Regions from separate parts of the Acidovorax facilis genome, predicted to be linked through region 3. Evidence: predicted binding sites of a transcription regulator. Region 3 holds the regulator's gene; each other region holds the start of a gene.
What was found. The regulator sigma-54, encoded in region 3, starts transcription at its own class of promoters, with help from an activator protein. The targets are predictions, from matches to a motif close to TGGCANGNAANCTGCTTT.
Positions count from the first base shown of each region.

Region 1: ACQ4MJ_RS22605 (pilin) is a predicted target of sigma-54. The motif match lies at 4,333-4,350, and genes of this name have one in related genera.
Region 2: ACQ4MJ_RS13485 (CmpA/NrtA family ABC transporter substrate-binding protein) is a predicted target of sigma-54. The motif match lies at 1,416-1,433, and genes of this name have one in related genera.

Region 1 is NZ_CP192460.1:4,937,977-4,945,713, reverse strand. It holds gene ACQ4MJ_RS22625 (Stp1/IreP family PP2C-type Ser/Thr phosphatase) at 1-197, shown strand, start outside; gene ACQ4MJ_RS22620 (FHA domain-containing protein) at 242-895, shown strand; gene ACQ4MJ_RS22615 (CHASE2 domain-containing protein) at 959-3,220, shown strand; gene ACQ4MJ_RS22610 (MBL fold metallo-hydrolase) at 3,233-4,027, shown strand; gene ACQ4MJ_RS22605 (pilin) at 4,418-4,960, shown strand; gene ACQ4MJ_RS22600 (hypothetical protein) at 5,041-5,862, shown strand; gene ACQ4MJ_RS22595 (fused MFS/spermidine synthase) at 5,892-7,737, opposite strand, start outside.
Region 2 is NZ_CP192460.1:2,940,649-2,948,385, forward strand. It holds gene ACQ4MJ_RS13475 (branched-chain amino acid ABC transporter substrate-binding protein) at 1-268, opposite strand, end outside; gene ACQ4MJ_RS13480 (ANTAR domain-containing response regulator) at 474-1,100, shown strand; gene ACQ4MJ_RS13485 (CmpA/NrtA family ABC transporter substrate-binding protein) at 1,623-2,867, shown strand; gene ntrB (nitrate ABC transporter permease) at 2,904-3,854, shown strand; gene ACQ4MJ_RS13495 (ABC transporter ATP-binding protein) at 3,851-4,690, shown strand; gene ACQ4MJ_RS13500 (CBS domain-containing protein) at 4,917-5,357, opposite strand; gene ACQ4MJ_RS13505 (DUF4148 domain-containing protein) at 5,893-6,183, shown strand; gene ACQ4MJ_RS13510 (hypothetical protein) at 6,268-6,561, shown strand; gene ACQ4MJ_RS13515 (TRAP transporter substrate-binding protein) at 6,680-7,699, opposite strand.
Region 3 is NZ_CP192460.1:5,131,236-5,138,972, forward strand. It holds gene argS (arginine--tRNA ligase) at 39-1,748, shown strand; gene ACQ4MJ_RS23515 (SPOR domain-containing protein) at 1,758-2,402, shown strand; gene ACQ4MJ_RS23520 (thiol:disulfide interchange protein DsbA/DsbL) at 2,483-3,139, shown strand; gene lptA (lipopolysaccharide transport periplasmic protein LptA) at 3,248-3,901, shown strand; gene lptB (LPS export ABC transporter ATP-binding protein) at 3,913-4,710, shown strand; gene ACQ4MJ_RS23535 (RNA polymerase factor sigma-54) at 4,710-6,299, shown strand; gene ACQ4MJ_RS23540 (acyl-CoA thioesterase) at 6,367-6,849, shown strand; gene ACQ4MJ_RS23545 (THUMP domain-containing class I SAM-dependent RNA methyltransferase) at 6,846-7,737, shown strand, end outside.

The DNA.
Region 1 (7,737 bases), 190 kb from region 3:
GCCTCACGGACATGGTCGCTGACTCTGACTTGGCGGAACTGGTGCGAACACCACTGCCTTTGGAGGAAAAAGCCACATTGCTCATCGACACTGCCAATGCGAACGGTGGGCGTGATAACGTCAGCGTACTGCTGGTGCAAGCGGCTGCGGGGGGCAAGAAACGCGGCCTTATGTCCCGATTGCTAGGGGCCGCGTAAGTGGCGCCGACTACAACAATTACTCATCACATCAGGAGTGGATCATGCCCAGAATGATCGTTTCAATCGACGGGGTTGTCATCAAGGAAGTGCAACTGACCAAAGAGCGCACTACGCTCGGCCGCCGCCCTTACAACGACATCGTGATCGATAACCTCGCCGTGAGCGGCGAACATGCCGTCATTCACATGGCAGGCCAGGATGTGGAAATTGAAGACCTGGGGAGCACCAACGGCACCTACGTCAACGCCAAGGCTGTCAAGCGCCAGGAACTGCGCAATGGCGACACCGTTGAGGTGGGCAAGTACAAGATCCGTTTCATGCACGAGGCTGAAGGGCAAAACTTCGAGAAGACCATGATCTTCAAACCGGGAATGGTGCCTCCGTTGGGCACGGCATCCCGGCCTGCCCCGCTGGGTGCTGCCACTGCCCCGCCCATCTCCGGGGTCATCCGTGTGATGTCTGGTGCCGCTGCGGGGCGGGAAGTGTCGCTGCAAAAGGTGGTTACCACCATCGGCAAACCTGGCGTTGCTGTGGCCTCCATTACCAAGCGGCATCAGGGCTTTGTGCTGGCCCATGTCGAGGGCCCCGACATGCCTCTGCTCAATGGTGCTTCCATCGGCACATCTCCTGTACCTCTCAAACACGGTGATCGGCTGGAGTTGGCAGGTACGGAAATGCAGTTCGAACAAAGCTGACGGCCGCACCCGGGCCTCGCGCCCCATCTGGCAATTTATCTGCCGACCTTGTCGCCGGAACCCATGCAATCCAGACTCTTGCATCTGTTCCGACGGCACGCTCGCCGCACGGCAGTCACCCTGATTCCGTTAGCGTTTGCACTGCTGCACATTTCAGGCGCCCTTCATCTCCAGGTGCTGGAGCGGCTCGAAAACATCATCTACGACACCCGGCTGCGTGCGACCATGCCGCGGACCCTGGATGAGCGTATCGTCATCGTTGATATTGACGAAAAAAGCCTTGATAGGGTGGGGCACTGGCCTTGGGGACGGGACAAGCTTGCTGCTTTGACGCAAGAGCTGTTTGAACGGCAACAGGTCGCGCTGGTGGGGTTCGACGTCCTCTTCGCCGAAGCAGACGGAAGCTCAGGCCTCGCAAACCTGGAGCGTTTGGCCAAAGGGCCTTTGCGGGCGCAGACAGGCTTCAAGGAACAACTGGCGCGCCTGGCTCCCGCTCTTGACTACGACGCACTCTTTGCCCGCGCTCTGCAAGGCCGACCTGCGGTTCTGGGCTATTACTTCACCAGTGACCGGGACGGGAGAACAAAAGGTGTTTTGCCAGCACCCGCCTTGCCCGCAGAAAGACTTCGCGGCCTACCGTTGCTGGCAACCTCCTGGGGAGGATATGGCAGCAACATCAAGGAGCTGGCGCACGCCGTACCCGCTGCGGGCTTCTTCAATTCCATCACCGATGACGATGGTGTCGTCCGATCTCTCCCATTGCTGGCGGAGCATCAGGGAAATTACTACGAATCCTTGGCCTTGGCGATGTACCGTACCCTGCTCGACCAGCCGGAAATCCATCCCCACTACGCCCATGCCAATCCAGAAGGGAAGCACGACATACTCCAGAGCATCGTGCTACGCCAGGATGGCCGCGATTTCGCGCTACCGGTGGACACACGGCTTGCAACCTTGATCCCCTTCCGCGGCCCTGGTGATGTAAATGGCGGGTCATTCCGCTACGTGTCCGCGTCAGACGTTCTGGAGGGCAAACTGCCAGCCAACAACCTGCAAGGACAATTGGTTCTGGTGGGCTCGACAACCCCCGGCCTGCTCGACCTGCGCGTGACCCCCGTAGGCCGCACCTATCCCGGCGTGGAAACCCATGCCAATATGCTGTCCGCCTTTCTCGATGGCAAAAGCATCGTGCGACCGGACTACGCGGTAGGCTTTGACGCTGCACAACTGCTCTGCGCAGGTGTTTTACTCTCCGTTGCCCTGCCCGCGCTGTCAGCCACCTCCGCGGTGCTTCTCAGCCTGGGGGTGGTTGCAGCGCTGGCAGGCCTCAACCTGTGGCTTTATCTCGCCCAAGGCTTGGCAATGCCACTGGCGACGGTAATCGTGATGGCGGTACTGGCATTCGCGCTCAACATGGTCTACGGCTACTTTGTGGAAAGCCGATCCAAGCGGGAACTGGCCGCACTGTTCGGCACCTACGTGCCACCCGAGTTGGTGGACGAGATGGTCAAGCAGCCCGAAAACTACAGCATGCAGGCCACCAGCCGCGAACTGACCGTCATGTTCTGCGACATGCGGGGTTTCACCGCCATGTCGGAGCAGATGGAGCCCCTGCAGCTGCAAGCCCTGCTCAATGACGTGTTCAGCCAGCTGACCCACATCATTCGCAGCCACCGGGGCACCATCGACAAGTACATGGGGGACTGCGTCATGGCGTTTTGGGGAGCGCCGGTGCCCACCGCAGAACACGCGCAACTGGCAGTGCAGGCAGCGCTGGACATGGAGCGTGCGGTAGAGCAGATCAACCTGTTGCACCTAGAGCGCGGCCTCCCCGAGATTGGTATTGGGATTGGCTTAAATACCGGCACAATGTGCGTGGGCGACATGGGTTCGGACATCCGACGCAGTTACACGGTCATTGGTGACGCGGTGAACTTGGGGTCTCGCCTGGAAGGCCTGTCCAAGCACTATGGCGTGCGTACCGTGGTGAGTGAATCCACCCATGCCCAGGCACCGGATTTCATCTGGCAAGAGCTGGACCTGGTGCGCGTCAAGGGCAAAGCCCAGGCTGTGGCTATCTATTCGCCAGTTGCCCCGCTGCAGACCGGAATGCCGCGCAAAGTGGAGGAATTGTCCATATGGAAACACTTCCTGGACGCCTATCGCGCCCAGGACTGGGCACAATGCGGCAAACTGCTGGTGAACTTACAGCAAACTACCGCGCCCTCCACCCTCTACGAACTGTATGCCGCCCGAGTACAAACCATCCACGGGCAGACCGTCGATCCCGGATGGGACGGCGCCACCAATTTCGACACCAAATAGACAGGTTGGCCCATGAAGGTTCGTGTGCTGGGCTGCTCCGGAGCCATCGCCAAAGATTGCCGGACTACGTCCTTCCTCATCGACGACAACATTCTTGTCGATGCGGGTACAGGCGTGGGCGACCTGACACTGGACGAAATGCGCAAGATCGACCATGTGTTTCTGACACATTCGCACTTGGACCATATTGCTGCGCTACCGTTGATGCTGGATGCGGTTTCGTCCTTGCGCGACTCACCAGTGCTGATACACGCCCTGCCCGCTACGATTGCCGCACTTCGCACGCACGTCTTCAACAACATCGTTTGGCCAGACTTTGGGGCCATACCCTCCGCAGACAAGCCGTTTCTTCGCTTTTGTCCCATACAAAAAGGAGATCAGCACACCGTCGCCGACCTGGTGGTTGAAGCACTACCCGCCGTCCACACCGTGCCTGCGGTGGGCTATGCCATCCAGGGAAGCTCAGGATGGTGGGTTTTTAGCGGGGACACAGAACGCAACCCCGCCTTCTGGCAGCGCGTGAACCAGTTACCAGTGGTCATGTTCGTCATCGAAACCGCATTCAGTGACCGTGAAAGCACCTTGGCCCGCCAAAGCCTGCACCTATCGCCGCGCACTCTGCTCATGGAACTGCAATCTTGTGCGCATCAGGGCTGCCGTGTCTACATAACCCATACCAAGCCAGCCGAGACAGCGGTTATCCTGCAGGAAATTCGCAGCTTGTTGGCTGCCAACTCCGATAGAACGTGCCCTCCTTCACCTATTGAGATCGGCTGGCTGCATGCAGGACAGGAGTTTGCGATTTAGCACTGGCGAGATGGGTTCGGCGCTCCTAGCCGCACTTCGCATGGGCAGCACTGGCGAACAAGTTATTTCGTCTCAACGGAATTCAGGTATACGAAGCGTTGCCCGAGGCGGAGAGCACAGCATCTGTTTGTCCCCTTCCTGAGACGACAAGATCCACCTCTTGCGCCTACAAATGAAGCACCTTGTGACACTCTTGCGCAGACAAAAATGTCAGTGAAGCTTGCATGCCCGAGCATCTATCAAGCTCAGGTGCGTAGTCCGTATGCGTGCACAGGAGCATCGCCGCAGCACAAGGCGCCAAGGGCTGGCACGACAAATGCTTGATTACGGTAGACCTGGAGAATCCTTCTGCAGGTTGTGTGTTTGCAATCGATCTCCGAGGAGTTACATATGAAGCGTTTCATGCAAAAGGGTTTTACCCTGATCGAACTGATGATCGTGGTGGCCATCATTGGTATTTTGGCTGCTGTGGCTCTGCCTGCATACCAAGACTACACGGTACGCGCGCGCGTGACGGAAGGTATTTCGTTGGCAACGGGCGCTAAAAAGCTCGTTGAAACCGATGCGCAGACAGCCATCGAACTCACCGCACTTGCGACTACGTTCAATGGCCAGGTGGGCGGAGCAGGCGCCGTAAGTAAATATGTGACCAAAGTTCAAATCAATGCTGCAACCGGTGAAGTAACTGCAACGCTCAATCAAGCGAACATCGGCGCCATCCCTGCTGGAGCTCAGCTGGTGTATACGCCGTATCTGCAATTGAAGGGTGGACCTGTTGCTTTGAAAGCTGCTTTGACAGGCACAGATACCGGCACAATGGATTGGGGTTGCGCATCTGATACCAATACCGTTGGTGCAAACCGTAAATTGCCAGTGATTACAAAAGCAGCCACCCCGCTTCCAGCCAAGTACGCTCCTAGCGAATGCAGATAACTCGATTTTATCGATTCAACTGATTCATTAGTGAAATAGAAATGCCCGCCTAGCGGGCATTTTTACTTGCAAATTCGAAAATGTACCAGAAATTCAAAATTTTCTGCAAAGATCATTTTTCAAAAAAATCGACAACGAGGATTGCACTTGTACATCTAATAATTTCTACACTTCTTGCAACTTTTGTCGCTATTTTGGTCTTTACTCTTTGGTTTCCAGAAAATTTACATAAAATTGCTGGTGGTCAGAGAATATTTTTGTTGATTATAGGGGTAGATCTCATCTGCGGCCCATTGCTGACTCTTTTGTTAATCAAAAAGTCTAAGTCTCGGCTAGCTATTTCGGTAGATCTATTTTTTATTGCAGCCATTCAATTGGCAGCCATGGCATACGGCCTAAACAGTCTTGCCATAGCCCGCCCTATCGCTTTAGTATTTGAAGTAGATCGCTTTAGACTTATCAGTTACGCCGATGTACCAGAATCCGACTTAGATAAACTACCTTCTTGGGCGAAACCTTGGAGTTTCGATAGTTTGAGGACAGTTGGTTTGCGAGTCTCCGCATCCGCAAGTGAACGTCTAAAGAGTCTAGAGATGGCGCTACAAGGTGTAGATGCAGGCCAACTCCCATCGAGGTGGCAAGACTACAACAAAAGCAAAGAGGACGTCCTCAAAAAAGCGAAGCCTATCTCAGTTCTAAGAGCAGCTCATCCAGAAAATAAAATCATAATCGACAAATCTGTAGCGGCAGCCCTTGCGAATATGCAATATGGTGAGAGCAAAGATGATAGCAGCCTACTATGGCTTCCCATGGTTTCCCGCAATACCTTGGACTGGGTCGTTCTATTAGACCCAAACACTTTACGTATTCGGGCCTACGTTCCTGTCGATGGTTTTCTCTAAAAAACCAAACACTCACTCAATATCAGCGCCTATTGCACAGACTCCCCAATAAGCGCCCTCGCAAGCCTACGAGTGTAAACGTATTCCGGATGAAGCGATGTACTAGCATCCATTGAATCAACAATATCAGACAATTCACTCCACTTTTTTTGCTTTACCTTTGCCAACAAAATTCCCGACCAAGCATAACCGTCAAAATATCGCTGCATAAAGCTTTCGGCCGGAGGTTTTGAAATCCAATCTCTGCCTAAAACCTCCATTTTAGAGTAATCACGCATGGCGTGAGCCTCCAGCATAGAAATCACACGCGCAAAATCCTCATGTAAATTAGGACATTGAAGCCAAGCGGGGCGAATCCAAACTCCATCCAACATTGCTGGCGGAAGATATTTGATCGTACTGTCCGCTAGGTCAACGAGACTGCTGGCGATCTGTCGTCGCTGAGATATTGACCACAACACTTGTCGACAGTTCCTGCCAGCCGCCTGCACAGATGCCACCAGAGGCGAATACGCACCGTTTCCGTCACGAATCTCCTTGGCAAGCCTCCTGGCGCGCTCGGTAAGATCATCAGCCGTGAAATGTTGAATACTTGGTGGAGCAACTTGGGAGGGCAGAGCGGTTGCAACATCTAAAGCCTCCAGCAAAGGCCTATTGATGATGGGCAGCGTCAATGCCGTATCCGACGCAGTACCCTTAAATCGGGTACGAGGTGCTTCTAACCCAAGGATCGGTAGAAAATCAGAATTTGCTTTTTGCGCAGGGTGAATTTTACTGAGCGCTCGCAAAATGCGCGCATCCGCTATTTTTCTAAAATCAAGCTGATGCTGACTTGTGATACCAATCCGCTGCAAGTCAAAGCGACTCTTTTCGTTAGACAGCAAATATTCCAAATTCAGCTTTGGCAAGACACCTTTAGGAGTTGCAACAATCAGCAAATCAGACTTGTTACTCAACCAAGCCCCATAATCCTCAAATGCGGGAGTAAGCCCCTTTAAAATCGAACCCAGCAAAGCATCATCAATCTCGTACAACTGAACCCATTGAACAAACAAACCATTTTCATTCAAATGCCGAGGGACGAATTTATAAAACTCCTTGGAAAACAATGCACCTACACCACTAATCCAAGGATTAGAGGGCTCGGAGATTATAATATCATATTTCCCACGCTGTCCTGAAAAATATGATTTAGCATCATCAATAATAATATTAGACCGCTCGTCTGTGTAGGCACGCTCCACTCTCGGTCCGAATGCTTTTGCCCCCTGAACCATGGCCGATTCAATTTCAATTGTATCGACTTGTTTAATACGCGGGTTGGCCAGAAATGAATGCGTTGTTAAGCCAGAACCAAATCCAATAACACCAACACGCTCAGGCGCCGCGTGTATGGCCATTGGCAATGCCGCTGCGAGAACCATTGTTGGCTCATCCGGAGTAGCAGGCATATCATCTCGCATTTGAATTGCCGCATCGGTTTTGCCATTTGTTGCGATTTGAATACTGCCATCAACTGATACTACAGACGCAACACTCGCAGTTTTTCCATCTCGGTAATAGACAACTTGATCGTCAGCGCTCAAAGCAACTCGCCCATGACGAAAAACGCCTGACGCTACTGTCATTGGATCAAACGGGATTCGAACAGCAATCAACAAAGACATAGCGGCTAGTGCCACTCCAATGCTAAAACGCAACATTGCCTTCTTATCATCAGCATCCAAGCGAAGTAATACAAGGCCAACACTTAAATCCACCAACGCAGCGATACAAAGAGACAGCTTCAGGCCCAAGATCGGAATCAACAGATGGATTGCGGCAAAGACACCCGCGATTGAACCCAAAGTGTTCCAGGCGTAGACACGGCCAATG
Region 2 (7,737 bases), 2.2 Mb from region 3:
CCTTGTCGTCCACCGACACCACCTCCAGCGTCACACGCTTGCCGTCCACGGTGTAGCCACCCTTGTTCAGTTCCGCCACGGCCAGGTTGACGCCGTTGAGCAAATCCTGCCCCAGCGCGCCCAAGGGGCCGGAGAGGGGCTGGGCCACGCCGATCTTGATGGTGTCGGGCACCTTGCTGCAGCCTGTCAACACCAGCAGCGCGGATACCGCCACGGTGGTCAGGGCCAAGCCGGCAGAGATACGCCGCCGGTCAATGTGCTTGTTCATGCAAATCCTCTTGAATGGGTCAATGTGACCAGATGTATATGCGATGCGACCGGGTAGCTGCTATCGGGTATGCCCTGCCCATCGACAAACTATTAGCAAGTTTCAGGCCTTGGAAGCGGCCACAACCTCCTGCCAGCCTGCAGCCCCGGAACGCACCGCTTCGATGCACCATTTTGTGGCGTAAAAATTGCTTATGCTCCTGGGTATGAACGAGTCTCTGCGCATCGTGGTGGTTGCCCCGGATCTGGCAGTCGCCGACCCCGCCGACGAACACGCCGTACTTCAGGCGGAACGGTCGCGGGCGCTGCGCATTGGGTTGCTGGAGAACAACTTCAACCTGGTGGCCACCCTGCCTGCCGATGTCTTCCTGAGCGAGCGCATCGCCCAGCTGCAGCCCGACCTCATCATCGTGGACGCCGAAAGCGAGGCGCGCGACGCGCTCGAACATGTGGTGATGGCCACGCGCGACGAGCGCCGCCCCATCGTGATGTTCACCAACGACGAGGACACCTCGCACGTGAAGGACGCGGTGGCGGCGGGCGTGTCGGCCTACATCGTGGCGGGCCTGGCCCCCCAGCGCATCCGCCCCATCCTGGACGTGGCCATGGCGCGCTTCCAGCACGAACAGGCCCTGCGTGCCGAACTGGCCGACGCCAAGACCGAACTGAAAGACCGCAAGACCATCGACCGCGCCAAGGGCCTGCTCATGCAGCGCCAGGGCCTGAGCGAACAAGCCGCGTACGAGAAACTGCGCAAGACCGCCATGGACAAGGGCCTCAAGCTGGTGGACGTGGCCCAGCGCATGCTCGATGTGATGGATCTGCTGGGGTAGAGATAGGGAACAACCCCCTGAGCGGCTGCGCCGCTTCCCCCTTCTCTCGAATCGCTGCGCAATTCGGGAAGGGGGACGATGCCCTCGCTGCGGGGCGACCCTTGCTTGACATCCCTCGCCTGGGTCGCGCCCGGGTCCACCGGCTTCTCCCCAAATGGTGCGCCGCACAAATGCAGTGCAGCACTCGGCGCGCGCACCATCTCCGCAAATTTACAAGCCAAACTGGCCGCTACCGCCTTATAAATAAGCACAAACAGCTACTAATTTGGTAGCAGATCATGCGCTGTATTGGAGCAAGGCCGGTATGAAAAAGGCTGGCACACTGCTTGCTTTAACCCTGGCAAGACCAAAGACGGTCCCACCACTGACAGCACTGACCCAATGGCGGGCCGGTGCTGACACAAAGCCCCCCAATGGGCTTTGCCATGGACAAAGGCGTCCCTCTCCGAAGCTCGTTTGCGCATGCAACCAGGCCAGGGGAGGACGCCTTTTTTGTTTTCTAACGCACCGAGGAACCGCCCCATGACCGATCTGTTGAAAACCAGCCTCAACCGCCGCACCGTGCTGCAGGCCGCCACCGTGGGCGCAGTGGGCGTGAGCCCGGCACTGCGTGCCCTGGTGCACGCCCAGGGCTCGGACGCCCCAGAGAAAAAGGAAGTCAAGATTGGCTTCATCCCGCTGACCGACTGCGCCAGCGTGGTGATGGCCTCGGTGCTGGGCTTTGACAAGAAGTATGGCGTGACCATCATCCCCACCAAGGAAGCGTCGTGGGCCGGTGTGCGCGACAAGCTGGTAAATGGCGAACTCGACTTTGCCCACGTGCTGTATGGCCTGGTGTACGGCGTGCACATGGGCACGGCCGGCCCCAAGAAGGACATGGCCGTGCTGATGAGCCTGAACAACAACGGCCAGGCGATCACGCTGTCCAAGGCACTGGCCGACAAGGGCGCAGTGGATGGCCCGTCCCTGGCCAAGTTCATGGCCGCCAACAAGCGCGAGTACACCTTCGCAGGCACCTTCCCGACCGGCACCCACGCGATGTGGATGCACTACTGGTTGGCCGCCGCCGGCATCAACCCGCTGTCGGGCGCCAAGCTGATCACCGTGCCGCCACCCCAGATGGTGGCCAACATGCGCGTGGGCAACATGGATGGATTCTGCGTGGGCGAACCCTGGAACCACCGCGCCATCATGGATGGCATCGGAGTGACCGCCAACACCACCCAGGACATCTGGAAGGACCACCCCGAGAAGGTGCTGGGCACCTCGGCCGATTTCGTCAAGAAGAACCCCAACACCACCCGCGCCGTGATGATGGCCGTGCTGGAGGCCAGCCAGTGGATTGACGCCAGCCTGTCCAACAAGATGAAGATGGCCGAAACGGTGGCCCAGAAGTCCTACATCAACACCAGCGTGGACGCCATCAACCAGCGCATCCTGGGCCGCTACCAGAACGGCATGGGCAAGACCTGGGACGATCCCAACCACATGAAATTCTTCAACGACGGCGCGGTGAACTTCCCCTACCTGTCGGACGGCATGTGGTTCCTGACGCAGCACAAGCGCTGGGGTTTGATCAAGAGCCACCCCGATTACCTGGCCGTGGCCAAAGAGATCAACCAGGTGGACCTTTACAAGTCGGTTGCCAGCGCCATGAAGATCAACGTGCCCAAGGACCCGATGCGCACCGCCAAGCTCATGGACGGCGTGGTGTGGGACGGCAAAGACCCCGCCAAGTACGCCGACAGCTTCAAGATCAAGGCGTAAGCGCCCTGCCCCGCCCACCCTGCCAAGGAGAACACCATGGTCAGTGCCGTCTTTCACTCCCCGTTGGATGCAGCCCCCGTGGCTGCACAGAACGCTATGAATAATGTAGCTATCAACGCTTCACCAGCAAGCGCCAGAAGCCAAAAACAGTCCAAAACTGAAGCAACGGCGAGCCCCGCCCCTGCCAGTCGCGACTGGGCGGCCCTGTCGCGCAGCTTCTGGATGGCGGTACTGCCGCCGCTCTGTGGCCTGGGCCTGCTCATCGGTCTGTGGGCGGTGGTATCCACCACCACCGGCGGCAGCATCCCCAATCCGGTGGAGACGTGGAAGCAGGCGCTGGAAATCTTCAGCAACCCGTTCTACCGCAATGGCCCCAATGACCAAGGCGTGGGCTGGAATGTGCTGATGTCGCTGGAGCGCGTGGCCGTGGGCTTTGGCATGGCGGCGCTGGTGGGCATTCCGGCGGGCTTCGTGATCGGGCGCTTCAACTTCCTGTCGCGCATGTTCAACCCGCTCATCAGCCTGCTGCGGCCGGTATCGCCTCTGGCGTGGCTGCCGATCGGTCTGCTGGTGTTCAAGGGCGCCAACCCCGCCGCCATCTGGACCATCTTCATCTGCTCCATCTGGCCCATGATCATCAACACCGCCGTGGGCGTGCAGCGTGTGCCGCAGGACTACATGAACGTGGCCCGCGTGCTGAACCTGAGCGAGTGGAAGATCGCCACCAAGATCCTCTTCCCCGCCGTGCTGCCCTACATGCTGACCGGCGTGCGCCTGGCCGTGGGCACCGCGTGGCTGGTGATCGTGGCGGCCGAGATGCTGACCGGCGGCGTGGGCATCGGCTTTTGGGTGTGGGACGAGTGGAACAACCTCAACGTCAAGAACATCATCATCGCGATCTTCGTGATCGGCATCGTCGGGCTGGTGCTGGAGTTTGCGCTCATCAAGCTGGCCACCGCATTTACGTTTGAAGAGGTGAAAGCATGAACACGACCACCACGGCAGCATCCACACACCCCTCCATGAGCACCAAGTTCATCGAAGTCCACGGCGTCGAGCAGACCTTCAAGACGGCCAAGGGCCTGTTCCCCGCGCTGCGCGACATCAACCTGACGATTGCCAAGGGCGAGTTCGTCGCGCTGATCGGCCACTCGGGCTGCGGCAAGTCCACGCTCTTGAATCTGATCGCCGGGCTGACCACGCCCACCAACGGTGCGCTGCTGTGTGCCAACAAGGAGATCAAGGGCCCCGGCCCCGAGCGCGCCGTGGTGTTCCAGAACCACTCGCTGCTGCCCTGGCTCACCTGCTTCGACAACATCTACCTGGCCGTGGAGCGCGTGTTTGGCGGCAAGGAAAGCAAGGCCCAGCTCAAGGCCCGCACCGACGCCGCACTGGCCCTGGTGGGCCTCACGCCCGCTGGACAAAAACGCCCCGGTGAAATCTCTGGCGGCATGAAGCAGCGCGTGGGCATTGCCCGGGCACTCTCCATGGAGCCCCAGGTGCTGCTGATGGACGAGCCCTTTGGCGCGCTGGACGCCTTGACCCGCGCCAAGCTGCAGGACGAATTGCTGGAAATCGTCACACGCACCCACAGCACCGTGGTCATGGTGACGCACGACGTGGACGAGGCCGTGCTGCTGTCCGACAAGATCGTGATGATGACCAACGGCCCGGCCGCGACGATTGGCGAAGTGCTGACCGTCGACCTGCCCCGCCCCCGCAAACGCGTAGAACTGGCCGAAGACCCGCAGTACGTGCACTACCGCAAGGCGGTGATCGATTTCCTCTACACCCGCCAGGGGCACGTCGAAAAAGCTGCTTGAACCGCTGGGCTCCAGGCCCGACAACACGGCAAATCAAAAGGGCTCTGACCAGATCGGTCAGAGCCCTTTTTCGTTTTATCCCCATGGCAGGGCCGTCGCACGCGCGCAACCCCAGGCCAGCGCCCCCGCGCAAGGGCCGCCCCGCCGCGCTGGGGGCGTCCCCCTTCTCGAATCGCGCAGCGATTCGAGAAGGGGGAAGGCGCGCAGCGCCTCAGGGAGTTGCCCTTTAATGCGTTCCGGTGATGTACTGCTCCAGCTGTTCAATGATGAATTTCTGCTCGGAGATGATGTCCTTGACCAAGTCCCCGATCGAGATCATGCCCACGAGTTTGCCGTTGTTGTCCACCACGGGCAGGTGGCGCAGGCGGCCGGTACTCATGATCTGCATGCACTGCTCGCTGGTCTGCTCGGGCCGCACAAAGCGTACCGAGGTGGTCATCACATCGCGCGCCAGCGTGGCGGCTGACGTGCGGCCCAGCAGGGCAATCTTTCGCGCGTAATCGCGCTCTGTGAAGATGCCCACGATGGCATCCCCCTCGGTAACCACCAGGGCGCCGATGCCCTTGTCGGCCATGAGCTTGAGCGCATCGAACACCGACGCCGTGGGCGCAATGGTGTGGACAGTGGCGTCCGGTTTGGACTGAAGAATTTTGGCGACTACGGTCATGGAACCTCCCTCGTAACACCTGGAACAGGTACAGAGAGATTTCAGCCCATAAGCCCAACGGGCGCAAGCCGCGCAAGCCCGATTTATCCCGCTTTTGGGCCCGGTGTGGCAACAGCGATGCATATGTTTCGACCCTGTTGCATTCGGCCTAACCCGAAACAAACTGAAAAGAACCGAAACGGCGACGAGACGACGCCGCAGCGCCGGCCGGGCACGATACAGCCCATGTCCAACGCACTTCCAAAGGAATCAACGCCCACCCTTCTTGCCTCGGATCGATCGCTTGCGACCGGCTGCGGGCCTGAGATTCTTCTCATTGGCCACAGGCAGGAAACAAGCGTCCAGATTGTTTCCAAAACTGGAACAGTTAGTTTGCGACCAGCTGGTTTTTCTTCATCCACCTGCGGCGTACAGTTCATCCCATCGATGAGCCGAACCCGCAAGGCGACTCACCGAACCCGGTGCGAAGCACGTTGTTTTTGATCTTCGCTCCGGCTTTTTTGAGACGCTTTTTTTAACTTCAAGGACTTTCATCATGAACAAGACTGCACGTTTTCTCTCTATCGCCGCTGTGGCTGCTTTCGCTTCGTTCGGTGCGCAGGCTGACGAAGCTGATGGTTCGCAATTTGCCCTGCAATTCGACACGAACCGCACCCGTGCCGAAGTGGTTGCCGAAGCCGCCGCCGCAGTCCAAATGCGCAGCCAGGAGCCAGCAGGCTCCCGCGTGGTGACCTACAAGTCCACGGTAGACCGCGCTGCAGTGCGTGCCGAAGCTGCCGCACAAGCCATGCGCACTGGCCGCGTGGGCCCCGCTGAAGGCGGTTGATTCACCTTTTTGAATCCACGGCTTCGCGCTTCACGTATTCCAGACACCTCGTCCCCATTTTTTGAATTTCACAGGAGTTTCACCATGAACAAGACCGCACGTTTCCTCTCCATCGCTGCTGTTGCCGCTTTCGCTTCCTTCGGTGCCCAGGCTGACGAAGCCGATGCATCGCAATTCGCCACGAAGTTCGAAACCAGCCGCACCCGCGCTGAAGTGATGGCTGAAGCCTCCACCGTGCCCCAGACCAGCGGCGCCATCCCCGTCGGTTCGCGTGCTCTGGTCTACACCTCCACGGCTGACCGCAATGCAGTGAATGCTCAGGCTGTGGACGCGCTGCGCACCGGCAAGATCTCTTCCGGCGAAATCGGTTCGCTGTAATTTGCCGGGTCTGCGCCGTGGCGCAGACCCTGAATTGCAAATGCAAAAAGGCCGAGGCCCCGCATGGGGCCTCGGCCTTTTCTATTGCCGGGGCTGAGCCCCGTCAACAAGCGTTGGTTTACTTGCCAGCCCGCGCCTGCGCCACAGCGCCCTGCACATCCTTCCACAGGCTTTCACCCACATTGGCGGCAATGCTCGCGTTCACGGCGCTGAGCTTTTCGCGCATGCGGTTGGCTTCGGCGGCAGGCAGCTCGTTCACTTGCATGCCTTTGCCCTTGAGGTCGGCCAGGGCCTTGTCGGCTTCGGCACGCGTGTCCTGGCGCTCGAAGTCGCGGCTCTTCTTGGCGGCGTCGAGCAGTACCTTCTGCTCGGCCTTCGACAGGCCATCCCAGTACTTCTTGCTCACCAGCACGATCCAGGGGCTGTAGACGTGGTTGGTCACCGTGAGGTACTTCTGCACCTCATAGAACTTGCTCGACAGGATGGTGTTGTAGGGGTTCTCCTGGCCGTCAACCGTCTTGGTTTCGAGCGCGGTGAAGAGCTCGGAGAACGGCAGCGGCACCGCGTTGGCACCCAGGGTCTTGAAGCTGTCGAGGAACACGTTGTTCTGCATCACGCGCAGCTTGATGCCGTCCATGTCTTCCAGCTTGTTGACGGGACGCTTGCTGTTGGTGAGGTTGCGAAAGCCGTTCTCCCAGTACACCAGGCCCACCAGGCCCTTTTCCTGCAGCTTGTCCATCACCTTCTGGCCCACGGGGCCATCCAGCACCACGTCGGCTTCCTTGGCGTTGTTGAACAGGAAGGGCGTGTCCCAGATCGCCATTTCCTTGGTGATACCCACCAGGGTGGCGGTGGAGCCGACCATCATTTCCTGCGCGCCGCCGATCAGCGCCTGCTGCATCTGCACGTCCGAACCCAGCGCGGCGGCGCCGATGGCGCGCACCTTCATCTTGCCACCCGAGGCTTTTTCGACCTCTTCGGCAAACAGCTTGGTGGCGCGGCCCTGGTTGGACACCTCGTTGAGGCCATAGCCAAACCGGATGATGCGCGGCTTGATGTCTTGCGCAGCGACCTGGAACGAGCAGGTGATGGCGGCCACCGACAGGGCGGCGAGCAGGGTACGGCGGAAAGTTTTCATGGTTGTCTCCATTGGCGAAGGAAAGAAAGGCACGGGAA
Region 3 (7,737 bases):
TCGGTGGGCGCCCCGGCCCGGCCCCGTAAAATCCGCCGATGCTCACAGCCAAAAATGAATTGCTCGCTGCGCTTGCGGCCGAGCTGGAAGTCCTGTCCCCTGGCGCTGGCGCCAAGGCGGCGTTTGAATCCCCCAAGGTGGCGGCCCATGGCGACTTCGCCTGCACCGCCGCCATGCAACTGGCCAAGCCGCTCAAGCTCAATCCCCGCGCCTTGGGTGAACAGCTCAAGGCCGCACTGGAGGCCACGCCCGCCTTCAACCGCTGGGTGGATGCCATTGAAATCGCCGGACCGGGCTTTCTGAACATCCGCTTGAAGCCCGCCGCCAAGCAGGAAGTCGTGCGCGAGGTGCTGGCCGCTGGCGAGCGTTTCGGCTATCAACCCGACAACGGCCAGCGCGTGCTGGTCGAGTTTGTCTCGGCCAACCCCACCGGCCCGCTGCACGTGGGCCACGGCCGCCAAGCTGCTTTAGGCGATGCCATCTGCAACCTGTTCAGCACCCAGGGCTGGAAGGTGCACCGCGAGTTCTATTACAACGACGCGGGCGTGCAGATCGATACGCTGACCAAGAGCACGCAGCTGCGCGCCAAGGGCTTCAAGCCCGGCGACGACTGCTGGCCCACCGACAGCGACAACCCGCTGGCCAAGAACTTCTACAACGGCGATTACATCGCCGACATTGCCGAGGCCTTCAAGGCCAAGGCCACGGTGAAGGCCGACGACCGCGAGTTCACGGCCAACGGCGACGTCGAGGACTACGACAATATCCGCCAGTTCGCCGTGGCCTACCTGCGCAACGAGCAGGACAAGGACCTGCAGGCGTTCAACCTGCACTTTGACGAGTACTACCTGGAGTCCAGCCTGTACACCAGCGGCCGCGTCGAGGCCACGGTGAACAAGCTCGTCGCCAATGGCAAGACCTACGAGCAAGATGGCGCGCTGTGGCTGAAAAGCACGGACTACGGCGACGACAAGGACCGCGTCATGCGCAAGCAGGACGGCTCCTTCACCTACTTCGTGCCCGATGTGGCGTACCACATCGCCAAGTGGGAGCGTGGCTTCACGAAGGTCGTCAACATCCAGGGCACGGATCACCACGGCACCATTGCCCGCGTGCGCGCGGGCTTGCAAGCGGCCGACGTGGGCATTCCGCAGGGCTACCCCGACTATGTGCTGCACACGATGGTGCGTGTGGTCAAGGGCGGTGAAGAGGTCAAGATCAGCAAGCGCGCAGGCAGCTATGTCACGCTGCGCGACCTGATCGAATGGACCAGCAAGGACGCCGTGCGTTTCTTCTTGCTCTCCCGCAAGCCCGATACCGAGTACACCTTCGACGTGGACCTGGCCGTGGCGCAGAACAACGACAACCCCGTGTACTACGTGCAGTACGCGCATGCCCGCATCCAGTCGGTGCTGCGCGCGTGGCAAGAGGCTGGCGGTGGCAACGTGGCTTCGCTGCACGACGTCGATCTGTCGGCTCTCGAAGGCCCACAGGCCCAGGCGCTGATGCTGCAGCTGGCCAAGTACCCCGAAATGCTCACGGCTGCGGCCGACGGCGAAGCCCCGCACGATGTGACCTTCTACCTGCGCGACCTTGCCGCCAGCTACCACAGCTACTACGACGCCGAGCGCATCCTGGTGGACGACGAGGCCGTGAAGAAGGCTCGCCTGGCGCTGGTCGCCGCCACCGCGCAGGTATTGCACAATGGCCTGGCCGTGCTGGGCGTGTCGGCTCCAGCCAGAATGTAAGCAGTCACTATGAAGAAACAACAGACGGGCGGGACCATCGTCGGCTTTATCGTTGGGGTCATCGTGGGCCTGGGCGCTGCCTTGGCTGTGGCGGTGTACGTGACCAAGGTGCCGGTCCCCTTCCTTAACAAGGGCAATGGCCGGGGCGTGGACATGGACGCCGCCGAGACCCAGAAGAACAAGAACTGGGATCCCAATTCGCCTTTGTATGGCAAGAACCCGGCTCGCCCGGCAGCCCCGCCCGCTGTGGCTGCCTCGGCGCCCACCCCAGCCGCGCCGGATGCGCGGGCTGTGGCATCGGCGCCCGCACCCAAGCCCGCTGCCAGCAAGCCCGAGGCCAAGGCTGAAACCAAGCCTGGCGCCGACCCGCTGGGCGATCTGGCCGTGGCCAAGGCTGCTGCCAAGGGCAATCTGGACCCGTTCGACTACTTTGTCCAGGCCGGGGCTTTCCGCACCCAGGCGGACGCCGATGCGCAGCGCGCCAAGCTGGCCATGCTGGGCTGGGAGGCCCGCGTGAGCGAGCGTGAGCAGAATGGCCGGGCGGTGTTCCGCGTGCGTGTGGGGCCGTTCACCAAGCGCGACGACGCCGAGCAGCTCAAGGAGAAGCTCGATGGTGCCGGGCTGGAGTCGGCGCTGGTGCGCGTGCAGCGCTGACGCGCCAGACTTCGGGTGGCTGAACTTTTTGCGGGGGCATGGCTCACATCCCCCAGACCTGTAACAGGAGAGTCTTTGTCATGAAACGCCGTGAGTTTTCTTTGTCCGCCGCCTCGGCGGTTGCCGCTTCCGCCCTGACGTTGCCAGTGGCCACCCCCGCGCTGGCTCAGGCCCGCCAGTTCAAGGAGGGCAAGGACTTCCGGCGGCTTGACAAGCCGTTAGCGCCCGACGCGCCTGCGGGCAAGGTCGATGTGATCGAGTTCTTCTGGTACAGCTGCCCCCACTGCAACGCCTTTGAACCCGCGCTCGACGCCTGGGTCAAGGCCGCCCCCAAGGACCTCTCCGTCCGTCGTATGCCCGTGGCCTTCAACGCGAGCTTTGTGCCCCAGCAGAAGTTGTACTACGCCCTGGAAGGCATGGGCAAGCTCGAAGCCCTGCACGCCAAGGTGTTCCGCGCCATCCATGTGGAAAAGCAGAAGCTGGCCAAGGACGACGAAATTTTTGCCTGGGTGGCCCAACAGGGTGTGGACGCCGCCAAGTTCAAGGAAATCTACACCTCGTTCAGCGTGTCCAACCAGGTTCGCCGTGCTTCGCAACTGCAGGACGCCTACGGTGTGGAGGGCGTGCCCTCGATGGGTGTGGCGGGCAAGTTCTACACCGATGGCACCATGGCGGGCAGCATGCAAAACGTGCTGCAGGTGGTGGAACATCTGGCGGCAGTGGCCCGCAAAGGCTGACGGTTTTCGCCCGGCCGCCGGTTCCCATTGGCAAAAGCCCGCACATGCGGGCTTTTTTCATGGAGGAACGCGACGGGGTGGCTACAATGATTGCAAGATTCGTGCCCTATGAACCATCGCCTCCTTCCGATCCTCCTGCTCGCGGCCCTGGCCTGCACCTTCGGTGTGGCCCATGCCGAAAAGGCCGACCGCGCCAAGCCCATGAACATCGAGGCGGACGCTTTGCGCCACGATGAACTCAAGCAGACCAGCGTGTTCTCTGGCCGCGTGGTCATGACCAAGGGCTCCATCGTGCTGCGCGGCGCGCGGCTGGATGTGCGCCAGGATGCCGATGGCTACCAGTACGGTGTGGTCACGGCAGAGCCCGGCAAGCGCGCCTTCTTCCGGCAAAAGCGCGACACCCTGCCGGGAGCACCCGAGGAGTTCATTGAAGGCGAGAGCGAAGTCATCGAGTACGACGGCAAGGCCGACAACGTCCGCTTCATCACCCGTGCCGAGCTGCGCCGCTACCGGGGCGCTGTGCTCAGCGACGAGATCACCGGCGCCGTGATTGTCTACAACAACCTGACCGACGTGTTCTCCGTGGACGGAAAGCGCACCGCCACCAACGCTGCGGGCGATGCCCCCGCACCGGGCAGCCGCGTGCGCGCCGTGCTGGCCCCCAAAGATCCACCGCCCGCTGCGGCGGCCCCCGAGGCGGCGTCCCCGGCCTCAGCCCCGGCGCTGCGCCCCAGCAACAGCCTTGGCGGCGGCGCCAAGTGAGTGGGCCCGCTGTGAGTACCGGCCCTGACACTCAGGCGGGTAGCCGCCTGGGGCCTGATTCCCAGGCGGGCAGCCGCCTGGAGGTGCAGCACCTGGCGAAGTCTTATGGCAGCCGCAAGGTCGTCAAGGACGTTTCGCTGGTCGTGCAAAAAGGTGAGGTCGTGGGGCTGCTCGGCCCCAACGGCGCGGGCAAGACCACCTCGTTCTACATGATCGTGGGCCTGGTGCGCAGCGACGAGGGAGACATCCGCATCGACGGCCAATCGGTGGCCCACATGCCCATCCACCGGCGCTCGCGCCTGGGCCTGTCGTACCTGCCGCAGGAAGCCTCGATCTTTCGCAAACTCACAGTCGAAGAGAACGTGCGCGCCGTGCTGGAACTGCAGCGTGGTGATGACGGCCAGCCGCTCTCGCGCGACGCCATCGAGGAGCGCCTGACGGCCCTGCTGCAGGAGCTGCGCGTGGACCACCTGCGCGCCTCGCCCGCCATGGCCCTGTCCGGCGGCGAGCGCCGCCGCGTCGAGATTGCCCGGGCCCTGGCCACTCAACCGCGTTTCATCCTGCTGGACGAGCCCTTTGCCGGCATCGACCCCATTGCCGTGATCGAGATCCAGCGCATCATCGGCTTCCTGAAGGCGCGGGGCATTGGTGTGCTCATCACCGACCACAATGTGCGCGAAACCCTGGGCATCTGCGACCACGCCTTCATCATCAGCGATGGCCGCGTGCTCGCGCAGGGCACGCCGTCCGAGATCGTGGACAACGCCGAGGTACGACGTGTTTACCTTGGCGAACACTTCAGGATGTGATGAAGCCTGGACTCTCGCTGCGCGTCTCGCAGCATCTTGCATTGACCCCCCAGCTTCAGCAGTCCATCCGGCTGCTGCAGTTGTCCACGCTCGAACTCTCGCAGGAAGTCGAGCAGATGCTCGACGAAAACCCGTTCCTCGAACGCAATGCCGACGAAGCTCCGCGCGAGGAGTTTGGCCTGGAAGCCGCCGACACGCCCGCGCAGCCTGATGAGTACAGTGCTGATGATGCTATATTTTCAGGAGCTAGCAGCGCAAGCAGCACAAGCGCTGAAGGCCAAAATGATGCTGAAGCACCGAGTGCTGGCGCTGACGAGCCTGACTGGAGCGGTGACGGCACGGTAGAAATGGCGCCCAACGACGCGGAGTGGGGCGGGGATGCGCCCGCCCGCAACCGCAACGACTCCGAAGGCGACGAGGCCGACGCCACCGAGCTGGCCCGTTCGCATGAATCGCTGACCGCCTTTTTGCACCGTCAGGCGCTGGCGCTGCGCTTGTCCGAGATCGACCGCGCCGCGCTGCGTTTTCTCATTGAATCGCTCAACGACGACGGCTACCTCGAAGAGCCGCTGGAAGAGCTGGCCATCAGCCTGGCCGGGCCGGACGACCTGGAGCAAATCGAAGAGCTGGTGCACCGCTTCACCGTGGCCCAGCGCCTGCTGCAAAGCCTGGAGCCCACCGGCGTGGGTGCGCGCAACCTGGCCGAATGCCTGACGCTGCAGCTCACGGCGCTGGCTGCCGACGAGGACAGCGATGCTGACCCCGACACGGTGCAGACCGCGCTGCGCATTTGTCAGCAGCCGCTGGAGATGCTGGCCCGCCGCGATATCCGCCGCCTGACGCAGCTGTGTGGCGACGGCGAAGAGCGCACCCGCGCCGCCATGGCGCTGATCGCTCGCCTGGAGCCTCGCCCCGGCCGTCGCTTTGCCGACGTGGAGCGCAACATCATCATTCCCGATGTCATCGTGCGCAAAGCCGGGCGTGCCAATGGACGCGATGGCCAGCACAACTTCATCGTCAGCCTCAACCCCGATGTGATGCCGCGCCTGCGCGTGCACGACATCTATGCTGGCGCCCTGCGCGGCCACAAGGGCGGCGAGGGCCACCAGGGCATGCAGCAGCGCCTGCAGGAGGCCCGCTGGTTCATCAAGAACATCCAGCAGCGCTTTGACACCATCCTGCGCGTCTCGCGCGCCATCGTGGAGCGGCAAAAAAGCTTCTTCACCCACGGCGAGTTGGCCATGCGCCCGCTGGTGCTGCGCGACATCGCCGACGAACTGGGCCTGCACGAATCCACCATCAGCCGCGTGACCACCGCCAAATACATGGCCACGCCAATTGGCACGTATGAGCTGAAGTACTTCTTTGGCTCGGGCCTGGGTACCGAGACCGGCGGCAACGCGTCCAGCACCGCCGTGCGCGCCCTCATCAAGCAGTTTGTGGCCGCAGAAAGCCCCGCCAAGCCGCTGTCCGACAGCCAGATCGCCGAGATGCTCAAGGAACAGGGCATCGAGTGCGCACGCCGCACCGTGGCCAAGTACCGCGAGGCGCTCAAGATCGCGCCGGCCAACCTGCGCAAGGCGCTGTAGGTACCCCGGTTGGGGGCGCATGGCTCGCCCTGTTTGAATTTTTCGTTTTTCTATCCGCCACCCCACCATGGCCCGCATCGTCTTCGACCTCCCCCCGCACTTCGGCTTTGCCACCGAGCTGCAGATCTACATCAGCCACGTCAACCAAGGCGGGCACCTGGACAACGCGCAACTGCTGAGCCTGGTCTCTGAAGCGCGGGTGCGCTTCTTCCAGTCGCTGGGCTACCCCGAGGCCGACGTGGGCGGGCTGTCCATCGTGGTCGGCGACATCGTGGCGCAGTACAAGTCCGAAGGTTTCCACGGTGAAACCATGCGCGTGGAGATGGCGCCTGCGGACTTCAACCGCTATGGGTTTGACCTGGTGTTTTGCATGACCGAGAAGACCTCAGGCCGCGAGGTGGCGCGCGGCAAGATCGGCATCGTCTTCATCGGCAAGGCCGACCGCAAGGTGGCGCCGATCCCCGAATCCATCCGCCAATTGCTGCTGGCCCGCGCGGGAACGCCGGATTCCCACGCATTGTCTGAGCGCGTATCCTCCCCATCGACATGAACCAACTCCAACTTTTTCTCCCCTGCGCCGCTGGTGTGGAGGGCTTTCTGGCCGACGAGGTGCATGGCATCACCGGCCTCACGGGGCAAGACCTGCTCGTCGGCCGCGGCGGCGTGCTGCTGCGCGCCTCGTGGCGCGAGGCGCTGCTGCTCAACCTGCACAGCCGACTGGCCCAGCGCGTACTGGTGCAGTTGGCGCACCGCCCGTACCGCTCCGAGAACGATCTCTATGCCATGGCCAGCGACGTGGCCTGGGAAATCTGGTTCACCACGCGCCAGACCTTCAAGGTCGAGGTGACGGCCCAACACAGCCCGTTGCAGAGCCTCAACTTCGCAGGTCTCAAGGTCAAGGACGCGGTGGCCGACCGCTTCCGCGCCAAAAGCGGCGTGCGGCCCGACGTGAACACCCAGTGGCCCGATGTGCGCATCCACCTGCACCTGACCACCGACGAGGCCACGATCTACATCGACACCTCGGGCGAGCCGCTGTTCAAACGCGGCTGGCGCGAAGACAAGGGCGATGCGCCACTGAAAGAAACCCTGGCCGCCGCCATGATTGCCGCCAGCGGCTGGGACCCGCATGGCGACAACCCCCAGCCCCTGTACGACCCCTGCTGCGGCAGCGGCACCATCGTGATCGAGGCCGCGCAGATCGCCTGCCGCATTCCGGCCGGCATGCTGCGGCGTTTTGCGTTCGAGAAGCTGCTGCCGTTCCAGGCCCATGTCTGGGATGCTATTAAAAGCGAAGCTGAAAGCGCAATACAGACAAGCGCTGTGCCCCTGTTTGGCAGTGATGTGGCCTTCCGCATGGTCGACTTTGCGCAGCGCAATGCTGAGCGCGCAGGCGTGGCCGATGCCGTGCAGCTGCGCGGCGGCGACGCCCTGCAGC